3 regions of the Hydrogenophaga sp. T2 genome follow, and region 2 is predicted to be linked to each of the others. Evidence: predicted binding sites of a transcription regulator. Region 2 holds the regulator's gene; each other region holds the start of a gene.
The links. The regulator FNR, encoded in region 2, switches genes on or off when oxygen is low (the NO sensors DNR and NnrR bind a similar motif). The targets are predictions, from matches to a motif close to TTGATNNNNATCAA.
Positions count from the first base shown of each region.

Region 1: the regulator FNR is predicted to act here: its motif matches at 2,217-2,230, upstream of WDZ95_RS10405 (PHA/PHB synthase family protein).
Region 3: the regulator FNR is predicted to act here: its motif matches at 1,620-1,633, upstream of WDZ95_RS13055 (TraR/DksA family transcriptional regulator).

Region 1 covers NZ_JBBHZJ010000004.1:61,781-67,262, forward strand. Annotated here, with positions in the region: gene WDZ95_RS10400 (acetyl-CoA C-acetyltransferase) at 1-285, opposite strand, end outside; gene WDZ95_RS10405 (PHA/PHB synthase family protein) at 320-2,128, opposite strand; gene WDZ95_RS10410 (hypothetical protein) at 2,245-2,541, shown strand; gene pgeF (peptidoglycan editing factor PgeF) at 2,461-3,231, opposite strand; gene maiA (maleylacetoacetate isomerase) at 3,231-3,872, opposite strand; gene WDZ95_RS10425 (alkene reductase) at 3,912-5,018, opposite strand; gene def (peptide deformylase) at 5,154-5,482, opposite strand, start outside.
Region 2 covers NZ_JBBHZJ010000004.1:196,758-202,239, reverse strand. Annotated here, with positions in the region: gene ccoG (cytochrome c oxidase accessory protein CcoG) at 1-727, shown strand, start outside; gene WDZ95_RS11060 (nitrogen fixation protein FixH) at 745-1,029, shown strand; gene WDZ95_RS11055 (hypothetical protein) at 1,032-1,271, shown strand; gene fnr (fumarate/nitrate reduction transcriptional regulator Fnr) at 1,256-1,975, opposite strand; gene hemN (oxygen-independent coproporphyrinogen III oxidase) at 2,113-3,492, shown strand; gene WDZ95_RS11040 (sulfite exporter TauE/SafE family protein) at 3,495-4,178, shown strand; gene WDZ95_RS11035 (DMT family transporter) at 4,182-5,120, opposite strand; gene WDZ95_RS11030 (hypothetical protein) at 5,138-5,272, shown strand; gene aceA (isocitrate lyase) at 5,403-5,482, shown strand, end outside.
Region 3 covers NZ_JBBHZJ010000005.1:46,584-52,065, forward strand. Annotated here, with positions in the region: gene WDZ95_RS13045 (PhaM family polyhydroxyalkanoate granule multifunctional regulatory protein) at 1-705, opposite strand, end outside; gene WDZ95_RS13050 (enoyl-CoA hydratase/isomerase family protein) at 733-1,575, opposite strand; gene WDZ95_RS13055 (TraR/DksA family transcriptional regulator) at 1,681-2,034, shown strand; gene WDZ95_RS13060 (fumarylacetoacetate hydrolase family protein) at 2,048-3,061, opposite strand; gene WDZ95_RS13065 (IclR family transcriptional regulator) at 3,166-4,062, shown strand; gene WDZ95_RS13070 (DUF3108 domain-containing protein) at 4,068-4,784, shown strand; gene WDZ95_RS13075 (BTH_I0359 family protein) at 4,906-5,190, shown strand; gene WDZ95_RS13080 (AbrB family transcriptional regulator) at 5,242-5,482, opposite strand, start outside.

The DNA.
Region 1 (5,482 bases), 130 kb from region 2:
CACGGCCTTGAGGCCCGAGCCGCAGACCGCGTTGATGGTGAGCGCCGGCGTTTCCTTGGCCACGCCGGCTTTCATCATGGCCTGACGCGCGGGGTTCTGGCCCACGCCGGCCGCGAGCACCTGGCCCATGATCACTTCGCCGATGGCGTCGTTGGGCAGGCCGGTGCGCTCGAGCAGCGCCTTGATCACCGTGGCGCCGAGCTCGGTGGCCGGGGTCTTGGCCAGGGTGCCGCCGAACTTGCCGACGGCGGTGCGGGCGGCGGCGACGATGACGATGTCTTCCATGGGGTTCTCCGTTGGTCTGCGATGGTGAGAAAACTCAGGCCCGGGCCTTCACGTAGCGGCCCGGGGCGGGTTCGATGGCGGCGTAGGCCTTGCCGCGGCCATAGGCCCTGGGCGCGGCGATCTGCTTGCCGGCCTGGGGCTTGAGCCACGCAGACCAGTCGGTCCACCAGCTGCCCGGGTGCTCGGTGGCGTTGGCGATCCAGTCTTTCACGTCCTTGGGGAACTGGGTGCCGCTGCTGGTCCAGTGGCTGCGCTTGCCCTTGCTCGCGGGGTTGATCACGCCCGCGATGTGGCCCGAGGCGCCCATGACGAAGCGCTTCTTGCCCGGGAAAATCTGCGTGGCACCGTAGGCGCCGCCGATGGGCACGATGTGGTCTTCGCGCGAGCCGTAGATGTAGACCGGCAGCTTGACCCGACGGAAATCGATCTTCTGTCCGCACACCGTGACCGCGCCGGGTTTGACGAGGTCGTTCTGCAGGTACATGTGGCGCAGGTACCAGGCGTAGTACGGCCCGGGCAGGTTGGTGCTGTCGGAGTTCCAGTACAGCAGGTCGAAGGGCGGCGGCGTTTCGCCCTTGAGGTAGTTGCCCACCACGTAGTTCCACACCAGGTCGTTGGGGCGCAGGAAGCTGAAGGTGGTGGCGAGGTCGCGGCCGGGCATGAGACCGCCGTTGGCGAACTGCAGCTCGCGGTACTTCACGAAGTTCTCGTCGATGAAGACGTCGAGGATGCCGGTGTCGGTGAAGTCGAGCAGCGTGGTGAGGAAGGTCGCGCTGTGCACCTTGTTCTCGCCGCGGCCCGCGAGGACGGCGAGCGCCGTGCCCAGCATGGTGCCGCCCACGCAAAAGCCCAGCGCGTTGATGTCGGCCGCGCCGCTGATGTCGCGCACGGTGTCGATGGCCTTGATGACCGCGTCCTCGATGTAGTCGTCCCAGGTCTTGTGGCCCAGCGATTCGTCGGGGTTGCGCCAGCTCACCACGAAGGTGCGGTGGCCCTGCTCCACCGCGTAGCGGATGAAGGAATTCTCGGGCTGCAGATCGAGGATGTAGAACTTGTTGATGCAGGGCGGCACGAGCAGAAAGGGCCGCTCATACACCTTGGGGGTCAACGGTTTGTATTCGATGAGCTGGAACAGCTCGTTTTCGAACACCACGGCGCCTTCGGTGGTGGCCACGTTCTTGCCCACCTCGAACACGCTCTCGTCGGTCATGGACACATGGCCCTGGCGGATGTCGTGCAGCAGGTTGGCCACGCCCTTGGCGATGCTCTCGCCCTGGGTCTCGATGGCCTTCTTCTGGGCCTCGGCGTTGAAGGCCAGGAAGTTGCTCGGCGCGCTGGCGTCGATCCACTGCTGCACGCCGAAGCGCACACGCGCGCGCGTCTTGGCGTCGCCCTGCACCGCGTCGGCCAGGGCCATGAGCGTGCGCGCATTGAGCAGGTAGACGGCCGCGGTGAACGAGGACAGCGGGTTCTGCGCCCAGGCCTCGCCGGCGAAGCGGCGGTCACCCGCGGGCGTGGGCGTGAGGCCCTGGTTCCACAGCGCCGCGGCTTCCTTGAGGTAGGTCTGCTGGATTTCGAGCAGCTGCGCCGGGTCGATGCCCACGCCCTGCCCGCCCGCTTGCTGGAACAGCTCGCCGAGCGCGGGCAAGCCCAGGGGCGAGGCGGCCTGGCCGGCCGGCATGAATGCCCGGAACGCGGCCAGCGGGTCGGCGCCCTGGGCGGGCATGGCCGCGGCGCCCGGGAAGGCCTGTGCCAGCTGTGCCCATTGCTGCACCAGGTTCTGCTGGAACTGCTGCGCGGCTTGCGCCCAGTCGGGGGTCTGGTCTGGTTTGCCCGATGCCATGCGTGTCTCCTCGGCGATTGCCGGTGGCCTACAGTTCGGCCTTTGTCTCTTGGTGGGTCGAAGTATCCCTGCGCCGCCTTTCAGGGACTTGACGCAGATCACACAGAAAGCAAGCCGTGTACCTGATCGTGATTGGTTGGATGTATGTCGTGTTGATGATGTCGGTGGCCGAAGCCATGAACACGACCGGTTCGGTGCTCGGGGCCATTGTGACCTTTTTTCTCTACGGTCTTGTGCCCGTCGCCATCATCGTTTACGTGATGCGCACGCCCCAGCGGCGGCGCGAACGCCGGGCGCAGGAGGCCGCGCAGGACGCGGCCCGCGCCGCGGCCTCAGCCCAGCCAGACGCAGGCCGCGAAACGGCCGGTGCTGCCGAGGCGGGCGGCGTCGCGCCGGTGCGAAAAGAACCGTGAGGGCTGGCCGACGGTGCACCAGCCAGGGCCACCGTCGTTGCCGTGCACCGCGGCCACGCCCGCGGCCGCGAGCCGCTGGCGCGCCAGACCGGGCAGGTTCGCCCACCATTTGCCGGCCGTCTCGTGCGGCCTGAAATGCCCCGCCGCTGCGGGATCGGCGGCCACGAAGGCCTGGCGCACCTCGTCACCCACCTCGAACGCCGTGGGCCCGATGGCCGGGCCGAGCCAGGCCAGCACCTCACCCGGGCCCACGGCCTCGCGCAGCGCGCCGGCTGTGGCTTCGAGCACCCCGCCCACCAGGCCGCGCCAGCCCGCGTGCGCGGCCGCCACCGCCCGCCCCGAGCCGTGCGCGAACAGCACCGGCAGGCAATCGGCCACCATGATGGTGGCGGCCACACCGGGCACGGTCACGAGCGCGGCGTCGGCCACGGCGCCATCGGGGGTCTCAGGTCCCAGGTGCAGCACCGCGGTGCCATGCACCTGCTGCAGGAACACCGGCCGCGCTGGCGCGGTGAGCCGGGCCAGTGCGGCGCGGTTGGCGACCACGGCGGCCGGCTCGTCGCGCACGTGGTCGCCGAGGTTGAAGCGGTCGAACGGCGCCACCGAGGCACCGCCCGCGCGCGTGGTGCACAGCGCGCGCACGCCCGCGGGCGCAGGCCAGTCGGGCGCGAAGGCGCTGCCCTCGGCCATCAGGCCTCGGCGTCGGGGCAGGCCGAGGGTTGCGCCTTCTGGAAGGCCTCGTGCTGCATGCACTGATCGAACACCGCCATGGTGCGCGTGAGGCCGCTGAAATCGGTGTTGAAGCGCTGGCCGTTGAAGATCTGCGGCACGAGGCAGCAGTCGGCCAGGGTGGGCGTGTCGCCGTGGCAGAAGCGGCCCGTGGGGCCGGCGGCAAGCTGGCGTTCGAAGGCTTCCAGGCCTTCGCGCACCCAGTGGCGGTACCAGACGTTCTTGGGCTCGTCTTCCACCTTGAGCTCGCGCGTGAGGTACTTGAGCACACGCAGGTTGTTGATCGGGTGGATCTCGCAGGCCACGATCTGCGCCAGCGCGCGCACGCGGGCTCGGCCCAGCGCATCGGCGGGCAGCAGGCGCGCACCGGGCTGGGTCTCGTCGAGGTACTCGATGATGGCCATGGACTGCGTGAGCCGCGTGCCGTCATCGAGCTCCAGCGCGGGCACCAGGCCTTCGGTCAACACCCCGGCCCAGGCCGCCTGCTTGTGTTCGCCCTTGGCGATGTGCACCGGCACGTACTCGAAGGGCAGGCCCTTGAGGTGCAGCGCGATGCGCACGCGAAACGAGGCGGAGGAGCGGAAGTAGTTGTAGAGCTTCATGGCCCCCGAGGATAAACCGCCCGGGGGCCGGTCGCGGCTTCAGGCCGTGGCGAGCGTGGGGTAGTCGGTGTAGCCCTGCGCACCGCCGCCGTAGAAGGTGTTCTTGTCGGGCGTGTTGAACGGGCCGCCGCTGCGCAGACGCGCCACCAGGTCGGGGTTGGCGATGAAGGGGCGGCCGAAGGCCACGAGGTCGGCGCCGTCGCGCAGCGACTGCTCGGCCAGCGGCAGGTCGTAGCCGTTGTTGACCATCCAGGCGCCCTGCCCGCCTGCGGCGCGCCAGGCCTGGCGCAGCGCGGCGTAGTCAAAGGGCCGGCCATCGACCTCGCGCGGGCCCCCGGTGGCGCCCTCGATCACGTGGATGTAGGCCAGGCCCAGCGGGGCGAGCTCGCGCACCACGTGCTCGAACAGCGGCTGCGGATCGGCGTCCACCACGTCGTTGGCCGGGGTCACGGGCGAGAGGCGGATGCCCGTGCGGCCGGCGCCGATCGCGCCCGTCACGGCGCGCACCACCTCGAGCAGCAGGCGCGCGCGGTTGGCGATGGAGCCGCCGTACGCATCGGTGCGCTGGTTGGCGCCGGTCTTGAGGAACTGGTCGAGCAGGTAGCCGTTGGCCGCGTGCACCTCCACGCCGTCGAAGCCGGCCTCGATCGCGGCCAGCGCCGCGCGGCGGTAGTCCTCGACGATGCCGGGCAGTTCGGACAGCTCGAGCGCGCGCGGCGTGGAGGTGTCCACGAAGCTGGGCTTGCCGTCCACGATCAGCACGGTCTTGGTCTTGGCCGCGATGGCCGACGGCGCCACGGGCGCGGCCTTGCCGGGCTGCAGCTCGGTGTGCGAGACACGGCCCACGTGCCAGAGCTGGGTCACGATGGTGCCGCCCGCGGCGTGCACCGCGTCGGTCACCTGCTTCCAGCCCGCGATCTGGTCGGCGCCGTACAAGCCGGGCACGTCGGCATAGCCCTGGCCCTGGTGGCTGATGGCGGTGGCTTCGGTGATCAGCAGGCCGGCGCTGGCGCGCTGGCGGTAGTAGGTGGCCATGAGCGGCGTGGGCACGGCGTTGGGCGCGCGGTTGCGCGTGAGCGGGGCCATCACGACGCGGTTCTTCAGGCGCAGGTCGCCGGCGGTGGTGGGCTCGAACAGGGTGGTCATCGGGTTCTCCTTGAAACGGATGCGGCCCGCCAGGGCCGCGAACCGGCGCATTGTGCGGAGCGCCTGCGGGGCACGTGCGCGCCAGCGCAATGGCCCCATCCGATGTGCGGGTGCCCACGCACCCGCTTGCAGACTTCAATCGTCGTCGTTCGCGTCCAGGCCGGGGAACAGCACCTCGGTGAAACCGAAGCGCGTGAAGTCGCGCACCCGCATCGGGTAGAGCGTGCCCCAGAGGTGGTCGCATTCGTGCTGCACCACGCGCGCATGGAAGCCCTCGGCCTCGCGGTCGATGGCCTGGCCGAAGGCGTCGAAGCCCTGGTAGCGGATGCGCCGCCAGCGCGGCACCACACCGCGCAGGCCCGGCACCGAGAGACAGCCTTCCCAGCCCTCTTCCTCCTCGTCGGACAAGGGCGTGATCACGGGATTGATCAGCACGGTGCGCGGCACGATGGGCGCCTCGGGGT
Region 2 (5,482 bases):
GTTCGACAAGGACACGATGATCGTGACCTACGACGCCCGGCGTGGCGAGCCGCGAGGGGCGCGCAGCAAGAAGGCCGATCCCCAGGCCCTGGGCCTGGGTGCCTGCGTGGACTGCACGCTGTGCGTGCAGGTCTGCCCCACGGGCATCGACATCCGCAAGGGCCTGCAGTACGAATGCATCGGCTGCGGCGCGTGCATCGACGTGTGCGACGACGTGATGGACAAGGTGGGCTACCCGCGCGGGCTGATCCGTTACACCACCCAGAACGGGCTGGCCGAGGGATGGAGCCGTGCGCAGATGCTGCGCCGCGCGCTGCGCCCGCGCGTGCTGGTGTACGGGGGCATCCTGGCCGCGATCACGCTCGCGGTGCTCGGTAGCCTGGCGCTGCGTGTGCCGCTCAAGGTCGACGTGATCCGCGACCGCGGCGCGCTGGCGCGCGAGGTGGGGCAGGGCCGCATCGAGAATGTCTACCGGCTGCAGATCATGAACGCCACCGAAGCCCCTCAGACTTACCGCGTCCGGGTCGAAGGCCTGCCGGGCATCGAACTCGCGTCCGACGCGCTGGTGCAGGTCGACCCGGCCGAGGTGCGCTCAGTGGCCGCGCGGGTGCAGTTGCCGCCGGGCGCGGCCGGCAGCGGCTCGCACCCCATCGTCTTCGACGTGAGCGCGCCGCAGGAGGCCGGCCTGCAGGTGCGCGAGAAGACCACCTTCCTCGTGCCCCGCTGAATGTCCAGGAGAAAACCATGAACGCCGAACCGAACGCTGTCACCCACCCCGTGCCCTGGTGGCGCGTGGGCCCCATGTGGCTGGTCGTGGGCGGGCCGCTGGCCGTGGTGGTGGCGGCCATCGCCACCGCCGTCATCGCCGTCCACGGCGCCGACCCCGTGATCGACAAGGGCGAGTACGAGGCCACGCTGCAGCAGGCCCGTGCGCTGCAGGGCGCCGAGCGCGAAGCAGCGCTCATCAAGCTGCAACCCGCGCACCAGGCGCGCAACCACGCCGCCTCCCCGGTGGCACGGGAGCCCTGAGCATGAACGTGCGGCGCTGGATGGCGGTGGCCTGGCCGGCCTTCCTGCTGGCCGGGGTGCTCGAGATGCTGGTGTTCGCCCTGGTCGACCCGGGCCAGCTGCACTGGCACGGCCAGGCGCTGGAGTGGTCGCGCGCCGCGGTCTACACGGTGAGCTTTTTTGTTTTCTGGGCCGTCATCGCGGTCGCGGGGGCGCTCACCGCGGTGCTGGTCGCACCGGCCGAGGATCAGCCGCAGGTCTGAGGGTTCACGATGCGCCGCAGCGCCTCGGTGTCCTTGATGTGCACGTAGCGCTGCTTGACCTCGATCACGCCGTCGTCGACGAACTTCGAGAACGTGCGGCTGACGGTTTCGAGCTTCATGCCCAGGTAGCTGCCGATCTCCTCGCGCGTCATGCGCAGGTTGAACTCGGACGGCGAAAAACCGCGCGCCTGCAGGCGCTGCACCAGGTTGAGCAGGAAGGCCGCGAGGCGCTCCTCGGCGCGCATGCTGCCCAGCAGCAGCATCACGCTGTGGTCGCGCACGATCTCGCGGCTCATGATGCGGTGCACGTGGTGCTGCAGCGTGGTGAACTCGCGCGACAGCGCCTCGACCTCGTCGAAGGGCATCACACAGACCTCGGCGTCTTCGAGCGCCACGGCGTCGCACGAGTGGCGGTCGTTGACGATGCCGTCGAGGCCGATGATCTCGCCCGCCATCTGAAAGCCCGTGACCTGGTCGCGGCCGTCGGGGCTGGTGACGCGGGTCTTGAAGAAGCCCGAGCGCACGGCATAGAGCGAGGTGAAGCTGTCGCCCGCGGAGAACAGCGCATCGCCGCGCTTGATGCGCTTGCGCGTGGAGACGAGGTGGTCGAGCTTGTCCATCTCGTCGGGGTTGAGACCCATGGGCAGGCACAACTCGCGCAGATTGCAGCCCGAACAGGCCACTTTGATGCGATGGACGTCCATAAGCATGTGATGATTTCCCTCAACAAGCCCGAGCATACCCCTAGAGACACCGTTTCGGCGCGTGCGATTGACGCGGATCAAACCTTCCCCACAGGCCCTGGGGCACAGTGGGCCCGTCTACATCACCAAAGTCTTCCGTGAGCCACGCCATTTCCGACGACCTGCTCAAGCGCTACGACGTGCCGGGGCCTCGCTACACCTCGTACCCCACGGCCGACCGTTTCGTCGAAGCCTTCACCGAGCAGGACTACCGCCAGGCCCTGGAGCAGCGCCGCGCGGGCTCGCTCGCGCTGCCGCTGTCGGTCTACGTGCACGTGCCCTTCTGCGAATCGGTCTGTTACTACTGCGCCTGCAACAAGGTCATCACCAAACACCATTCGCGCGGCGCCGAGTACCTGCGTCACCTCTCGCGCGAGCTCGAGCTGCAGATCGAGCACCTGGGCTCGGGGCAGTCGGTGTCCCAGCTGCACCTGGGCGGCGGCACACCCACCTTCCTGTCCGACGCCGAGCTCGAAGACCTGATGGCCATGCTCAAGCGCCACTTCCGGCTGGTGCCGGGTGGTGAGTACTCGATCGAGGTTGATCCGCGCACCGTGAACGCCACGCGCCTGCAGACGCTGCAGCGCCTGGGTTTCAACCGCCTGAGCTTCGGCGTGCAGGACTTCGACCCCGCGGTGCAGAAGGCCGTGCACCGCATCCAGCCCGCCTCGCAGGTGTTCGAGCTCATGGCCGCGGCGCGCCGCATCGGTTTCGAATCGGTGAACGTGGACCTGATCTACGGCCTGCCCCTGCAGACGCCCGAGTCGTTCCGGCGCACGCTGGCGCAACTCGCCGAACTGCGGCCCGACCGCGTGGCCCTGTATGGCTACGCGCACCTGCCTGCGCGCTTCAAGCCGCAGCGGCGCATCGTGTCGGCCGAACTGCCCGGTGCGGCCGACAAGCTCGCCATGCTTTCGGCCTCGCTCGACGCGCTCGGCGAGGCGGGCTACGTTTACGTGGGCATGGACCACTTCGCGCTGCCCGACGACGCGCTGGCCGTGGCCAAGCGCCAGGGCCGGCTGCACCGCAACTTCCAGGGCTACAGCACCCAGCCCGACTGCGACCTGATCGCGCTCGGCGTGTCGGCCATCGGCCGCGTGGGCGCGACCTACAGCCAGAACGCCAAGACGCTCGATGAGTACGTGGACCTGCTCGACCAGGGGCGGCTGCCCATCGTGCGCGGCCTCGCGCTCTCGCGCGACGACCTCATGCGCCGCGCGGTCATCATGTCCATCATGTGCCAGGGCGTGCTGTTGTACGAATCCATCGACCAGGGCCACCTGGTGGACAGCCGCCGCTATTTCGCGCGCGAGCTCGAGCAGCTCGAGGACTTCGCCGAACAGGGCCTGGTGCGCATCGACGACGCCGGCGTGCACGTGACCGAGCGCGGTTGGTACCTGGTGCGCGCGATCGCGATGGTCTTCGACCGCCACCTGCAGGTGGACCAGGACCGGGCCCGGTTCTCGCGCATCCTCTGAGCATGACGGGTTCGTTGGCCATCACCGCACTGCTCATGGGCCTCGTGGGCGGACCCCACTGCGTGGCCATGTGCGGCGCGGCCTGCGCCGGCATTTCACGCGCCGCGGCGCCGCGCAGCACGCAGGCCCTGCTGGCCTTCCAGGGCAGCCGGATCGCGGGTTATGCGCTCATGGGCGCCCTCGCGGGCGGCTCGGTGCAGGGTCTGGCCTGGGTGGGCGAGCACAGCGCCGTGCTGCGCCCGGTGTGGACCATGTTCCATGTGGCGGCCCTGCTGCTGGGCGCCGTGCTGCTGTGGCAGGCGCGCCAGCCGGCCTGGGTCGATCGGCTCGGGCAGGGCGTATGGCGCAAGGCGCGCCCGGCCATGGCCGCGCTCGGGCCGCGCGCGCCCTACGTGCTCGGGTTCGGCTGGGCGCTGATGCCGTGCGGCCTGCTGTATTCGGCGCTGCTGGTGGCGGCGTTGAGCGCCAATGCCCTCGAAGGTGCGGGCGTGATGGCGCTGTTCGCGCTCGGCACCTCGGTGTCGCTGCTGGCCGGGCCCTGGCTGTTGCTGCGCCTGGGCGACTGGCGCAGCGGCGGCATGGGCATACGCCTCGCCGGGCTGGTGCTGATGCTGGCCTCGGGCTGGGCGCTGTGGATGGGCATCACCCAGCCGAGCGGCCTGTGGTGCGCGCCCGGGGCGGCCTGAGCCTCAGCGCGGCGCGCGCGAGGGCAGGGTGGCCAGCAGCAGCCCGAGCAGCGCGATGCCGAAAGCCAGCAACTGCAGCGGCGTGAGCCGCTCGCCCATGAACAGCACGCCGATGAGCGCGGCGCTGATCGGCAGCATCACGGTGAACACGCCGGCCTGCGAGGCGGGCACGGTCTTGAGGCCGGTCATCCAGAGCCACACGGTCCACACGCTGGCTGCCAGGCCGTAGAACACCAGCAGCAGCCACACGGGCGCCGCCACGGCGCTGAAGTCGAACGCGAGCGCGGCCCAGAGCCCCATGGGCGTGACCAGCGCCAGGCCCCAGAGGTTGATCAGCGCCGAGATGCGCTTGGGCCCCAGGCCCTCGGTGAGGCGTTTGCCGATCACCACGTAAGAGGCCTCGCACACCACGGCCGCGAACACCAGCAGGTTGCCCCACAGGGCGCGGCCGCCGTCCACCGCCGCGCCCGCGCCACCCTTGTCGAGCGAGAACAAGCCGATGCCCAGCGCCGCGCAGGCGATGCCCGCGGCGGTACGCCGCCCGATGCGCTCGCGCAGGAAGACCCAGCTCAGGATTGCAACCACCGCCGGGATGGACGACATCACCACGCCCGCGGCGACCGCGGTGGTCATGCTCACGCCGAACAGCATGCAAACGGAAAACAGGAAGTTGCCCAGGAAGGACTCGAGGAACAGCAGCACGCGCGTGCGCGGCGCGATCGGTGGTTCGTCGGCGGGTTTGCGCAGCCAGTGCGCCATGGCCACGGCGCCGATGCCAAAGCGCAACCAGGCGAGCAGGAACACGGGGAACACGGCCACCAGGGGCTTGGACAGCGCGACGTAGCTGCCCACGAGCGCCATGCTCAGGCCCAGGCTGGCGTAGGCCGTGGCGCGTTGAAGGGAGGTCACAGAGGGAGCGGCTTGCACGGAGGAGGTGCGCATGATGCCTCAGGCCGGGCATGGGCTTTCGCGATGAGGAATCGGCTTTTCATATCGTGAACCGTCGTCATGCTGCGCCGCGCAAAAATTTCTTGATATGGGAAACTGGATTCCGCATTGAAAAATCGAGCTTGTTTGCCTTTGATTTTCAATGAAAAAATATTTGTCTTATATAAGACACAAGAGCTCTTGCGGGTCTTCTATAAGACATACAGTGGTGGCACAGGCACCGCCCTTGCATCCCGCAGCGAGGCCTCCGTTTTCACCAACCCAAGGAGAGTTTCCATGCCCCAATCCCTCACCGAGCAGCTCAGCCGCGCTCAGCAGATCGAAGCCCTGGAGAAAGACTGGGCGACGAACCCCCG
Region 3 (5,482 bases), on a different contig from region 2:
ACGCGCGGCCTTGCGCGCGGCCTGGCCGGCCAGGCCGGTGGCGGTCTTCACCGCGGCGCCGCCGAGGCCGCTGGCAACCTGGCGCGTGGTGTCGAGCGCGGTCTGCTTGGCCACGTCCTTCAGGGCGTTGCTGGCGATCTGCTGGAATTGTTGCGACAGCGCGCCCCACCACTGCACCGGGTCGACCACGCCGGCCGGCGGGGCCGGTGCGGCCGCCGCCGCGGCCTTCTTGGCCGCGGGCTTGCGGGCCTTGCGCGCGGGCTTCGCGGGGGCGTCGGTCGCGCTGTTGTGGCGCGGCGCCACCTCGAGGCCGGCGAACTTGCTGGCGGGGGCGGCTGCAGCGGTGAAGCCGGCCACGGTGTCGGCGGCCTTGAGCTTGAGCGCATTGGCCACGTCGCCCATGCTGAAGTTCATCGACTTCAGGGTGGACAGCGTCATCTTCTGCACTTCGAGCGCCTGGATGGTTGCGCCCAGGGCCTTGGCGTTCTGGTCGAGCCAGAAGTGCACGGCCTTGAGCTCTTCGATGCGCTTCTCGAGTTCCTCGACGTTGAAGGTGGGCGCAACCCAGTGGCTCAGGTTGGGCATCTGCGGCAGGTTCTGCCCGATGCCCTGAGCCAGCCCGCCGGCGGCCTGCGTGGCCAGGTTCTGCAGGAAATCGAAACCCGGCACGAACTTGCCGAAGCCAGGGGCCGACGCATCGCTCATCGGAGTCTCCTCGAGGTGTACCGGGGATCAGCCGTCGACGCCGTAGCGCGGCGCGCGGCGCTCGCGCAAGGATGCCACACCTTCGCGCACGTCGGGCCCGGCAAAACCCATGAATTCCAGCGCGAGCGAGGTGTCGAAGCTCGGGCCCGCCTGGCGCAGCCAGTTGTTGAGCGAGTACTTGGTCCAGCGGATCGCGCTCGCGCTGCCGCCGGCGAGGCGGTCGGCCACCTCGTAGGCCTTGTCCAGCAGCTGGTCGTCGTCGACCACCAGCGACACCAGGCCGATGCGCTCGGCCTCTTCGCCGCTCACCGCGTCGCACAGCATCAGGTAGTACTTGGCCTTGGCCATGCCGCACAGCAGCGGCCACACGATGGCCGCATGGTCGCCCGCGGCCACGCCCAGGCGCGTGTGGCCGTCGACGATCTTCGCGCTGCGCGCGGCAATGGAGATGTCGGCCAGCAGGCCGGCCACCAGACCCGCGCCCACGGCCGGGCCATGCATGGCGCTCACGATGGGCTTGTCGCAATTGATCACGTTGTAGACCAGGTCGCGCGCTTCCTTCCACACGCGCGAGCGCACCTCGAAGTCGGTCGCCATGTCCTGCACCAGGGCCAGGTCGCCGCCGCCCGAGAAGCCCATGCCGCTGCCGCGCAGCACGGCCGCGCGCACCGTGTCGTCGCGCCCCACGTCGCGCCAGATCTCGCTGAGCTCCCAGTGGCCCTCGTGGCCGGCCGTGGGCAGCTTGCCGTTGCCGCCGGGGCCATCGGCGCGCATGCGGATGTCGAGCACGCTGGGCGTGCCGTTGACCAGCGGTCCGCGGCGGGTGATCTCAAGCGTCTGGTAGCGGCCGTAGTCCACGGTCTGGCTCATGCGGGGTCTCCTCGGGTGTTGGTTCGGAACGCGGGCCATTGTGCTTGACCTGCGTCAAGCCGCGCCGCGCGCCGCGGCCTCACCATGCGCGCTCAGGAGGCCTCCATGAGCAAACCCGTTTCCGACACCTTCCGCCTGCAGCTGATCACGCGCCGCGACGAGTTGCTCGCGCGCCTGCAAGGCCAGCGCGGCGGCGCGCGCAGCCGGGCCGAAGCGGCCTCGGACAAGCGCGAACGCGCCGACGATCGCGGCCTGGTGCGCAACGACGCCTTCGACCTCGGCGCCGAGCTGGGCGAACGCGAGACGGCCGAGCTGCAGGCCATCGAACGCGCACTGGAGCGCGTGCACGACGGCAGCTACGGCCTGTGCCTGCAATGCGGCGCGCCCATCCCGGCGGCCCGGCTGCACGCCCAACCCACGGCCGAGCGCTGCGTGGCCTGCCAGGCGCAGGCCGAGTGAGGCGCCCGGGGCCTCAGGCCTTGGCGAGCGGGGCGATCTTCTGGTCGATCGCGCCGAACACGCTCTGGCCATCCTTGCCCTTCATCTCGATGCGGATGGTGTCGCCGAACTTCATGAAGGCGGTCGAGGGCTTGCCGTCGAGGATGGTCTCGATCGCGCGTTTCTCGGCAATGCAGCTGTAGCCCTTGGGCCATTCCTGGCGGCCGTCGACCGTGACCGCCTTGTTGCTCACCGTGCCGCTGCCCACGATGGAGCCGGCGCGCACGTTGCGCGTCTTGCAGATGTGGGCGATGAGCTGGCCGAAGTGGAAGGTCATCTCGGGGCCGGCTTCGCACATGCCCACCTTGCGGCCGTTCCAGGTGCTCTGCAGCGTGAGGTGCACGCGACCGCCCTGCCAGGCATCGCCGAGCTCGTCGGGCGTGACCGCCACCGGACTGAAGGCCGTGGCCGGCTTGCTCTGGAAGAAGCCAAAGCCCTTGGCGAGTTCGGCCGGGATCAGGTTGCGCAGCGACACGTCGTTGGCCAGCATGATCAGGCGCACGCCTTCCAGGGCCTGCTCGGGCGTGGCCGTCATGGGCACGTCGCCCGTGATCACCGCGATCTCGGCCTCGAAGTCGATACCGTAGTCCTCGCTCGGGCACACCACGTCGTCCTGCGGGCCGATGAAGTCGTCGCTGCCGCCCTGGTACATCAGCGGGTCTTCGTAGAAGCTGTGCGGCACCTCGGAGTTGCGCGCGGCACGCACCAGCTCGACGTGGTTGATGTAGGCCGAACCGTCGGCCCACTGGTAGGCGCGCGGCAGCGGCGCCATGCACATGGCCGGATCGAAAGGGAAGGCATGGCGCGCCTTGCCCTGGTTGAGCGTGACGTACAGGTCCTGCAGCTGCGGGGCGATGAAGTTCCAGTCGTCGAGCGCGCGCTGCAGGGTGTTCGCGATGCCGGTCGCATAATGGGCCGTGCTCAGGTCGCGCGAGACCACCACCAGTTGTCCGTCGCGCGAGCCGTCCTTGTAGGTGGCGAGTTTCATGCCGTTCTCCTGCTGCCGTTGGGGGTGAAGTGTGCTGGGTGAAGCGCCGCCCCACCGAACCGGGGCTTCGTCACATAATTACGAATAGTGAAATTCGTTCACCTATGCGTAAGCGCGAGATTCTAGACCAAACCCCTGCCGACGACACCGACACCCCCGACGACACGGAGCCGCAGCGCGCGGGCATCCAGTCGGTCGAAGTGGGATTCGAGCTGCTCGAGGCCATGTCGCAGGCCCATGGTCCGCTGATGCTGCGCGACCTCGCGGCCGCCGCGAGCATGAGCGCGGCCAAGGCCCACCGCTACCTCGTGAGCTTCCAGCGCCTTGGCCTGGTGGTGCAGGACCCGGTGAGCAACCGCTACGACCTGGGCCCGGCCGCGCTGCGCCTGGGCCTGGCCAGCCTGGCGCGCCTGGACGCCGTGAAGCTCGCGCGTGAGCGCGTCGACGGCCTGCTGCAGGACGTGGGCCACACGGTGGCGATCGCGGTCTGGGGCAACCAGGGCCCGACCATGGTGCACTGGGCCGAGGCCCCGCAGGTGATGCCGGTGACGCTGCGCCTGGGCGACGTGATGCCGCTGCTGAGTTCGGCCACGGGCCGCTGCTTCGCGGCCTTCATGGGCCGCGAAGGCCGCGACGCCGAGCGCCTGGCCGCCATGACCCGCGACGAACTCGCGCGGCTGAAAAAGCTGCCGCGCGGCGACGGCCTCACCGCCGAAGACCTGCCGCAGTCGCCCGCCGAGGTGCAAGCCCTGCTCGACGAGGTGCGCCGCCGCGGCGTGGCGCGTGTGGTGCACAGCCTGCTGCCCGGGGTGGGCGGCTTCTGCGCGCCGGTGTTCGACGCGCAGGGCCGGCTCGCGCTGGGCATGGTGGTGCTGGGCTGGGTGGCCACGCTCGACACCGCCTGGGACGGCGCGCCCGCGACCGCCCTGCTCAGAACCACCCGTCGGCTCAGCGCCGATCTCGGGCACCCGGGCAGCGGCCCGCGGTCCCACGCCACATGAGCCCCATGCGATCCGCCCGCCTGTTCCTCGCCGGCCTGGCCAGCGCGCTGCTGGCCAGCGCCGTGCTCGCCGCCCCGCCACAACCGCCGCGCAGCAACCCACCACCCAGCACCCAGTTGCAGTATGACGTGCTCGGCCGCGCCAGCGGCTTCGACTACAGCGCCAAGGGCGTTCTCGACTGGCGCCTGGGCCCCCAGGGCTACGAGGCGCGCATGGAAATCAGCATGCCGCTGCTGGGCAGCCGCGTGCAGACCAGCAAGGGCAGCACCGGCCCCGAAGGCCTGCGGCCCGAACGCTTCGCCGATCAGCGCAAGAACAAGGAAAAGGCCGCGCAGTTCGAGCGCGAGGCACAGCGCATCCGCTTCAGCAACAACGCGCCCGAGGCCGAGCTCATGCCTGGCGCCCAGGACCGCCTGAGCCTGTTCATGCAGCTCGCGGGCCTGATGCGCGCCCAGCCGCGCCAGGAGGGCGACGTCATCGACTTCCAGGTCGCGGGCACGGGCGACGCCGAGCCCTGGCGCTTCGAGGTCGGCCCGCTCGAAACCCTGGCGCTGCCGGCCGGCAGCATCGAGGCCCGGCGCCTGCTGCGCGCGCCGCGCAAAGACCAGGACACCAAGGTCGAGGTCTGGCTCGCGCCGTCCCTGGGCCACCTGCCCGTGCGCTTGCGCGTCACCCAGCCCGATGGCGACATGGCCGACCAGAGGCTGGCGCGGCGGCCCTGAAGGCGCGGCCCTTGAAATAAGTCCCCATGGGGACCACATGCATCACGAAGCGGCTGCAACAACGGCCCCATTTGCCGATATAACGGCACACAGCGGCTTCTCGTGAAAGGAACAACACCCCATGAACATGCTCTACGACTCGGATGCTTTTGCGGTGGTCCACATCCAGGCCGACGCGCCCGCCAAGGGCGAGGTGGCCGTGGCCGACGGCCCGCAGATCCCGCGCCACGGTTTCGAGATCGTGGACAAGCGCTCGGGCAAGGAGGTCTACCTCGACGGGTCGTGGGCCGAACTGTTCCAGCAGCAGATCACCGAATGGCAGCGCAACAGCCCCTCGCAGGAAGAGGTGGAAACCACGCTCGAAGGCTACGCCAGCCTGGCGCAGAACCCCGTGGTCATGCACTGACCACCCCCTGCACCCCGCCCCAAAGCCCGGCCCGCGCCGGGCTTTTGCGTTTCAGGCGCGCGCGAAGCGCCAGCGGTACACCGGCTCGGCGAGCACCAGCACCGCCACCAGCCGGCACACCTGGAAGGCCGTGACCACCGGCACCCCGAGCTGCAGCACCTTGGCCGTGATGGCCATTTCGGCGATGCCCCCGGGCGCGGCGCCCAGCAGCATGGTCACCGGGTGCAGGCCGGTGAGCTGCGCCACGAGCCAGCCGAAGCCCGCGCACAGGCCCATCATCACGAAGGTCGCC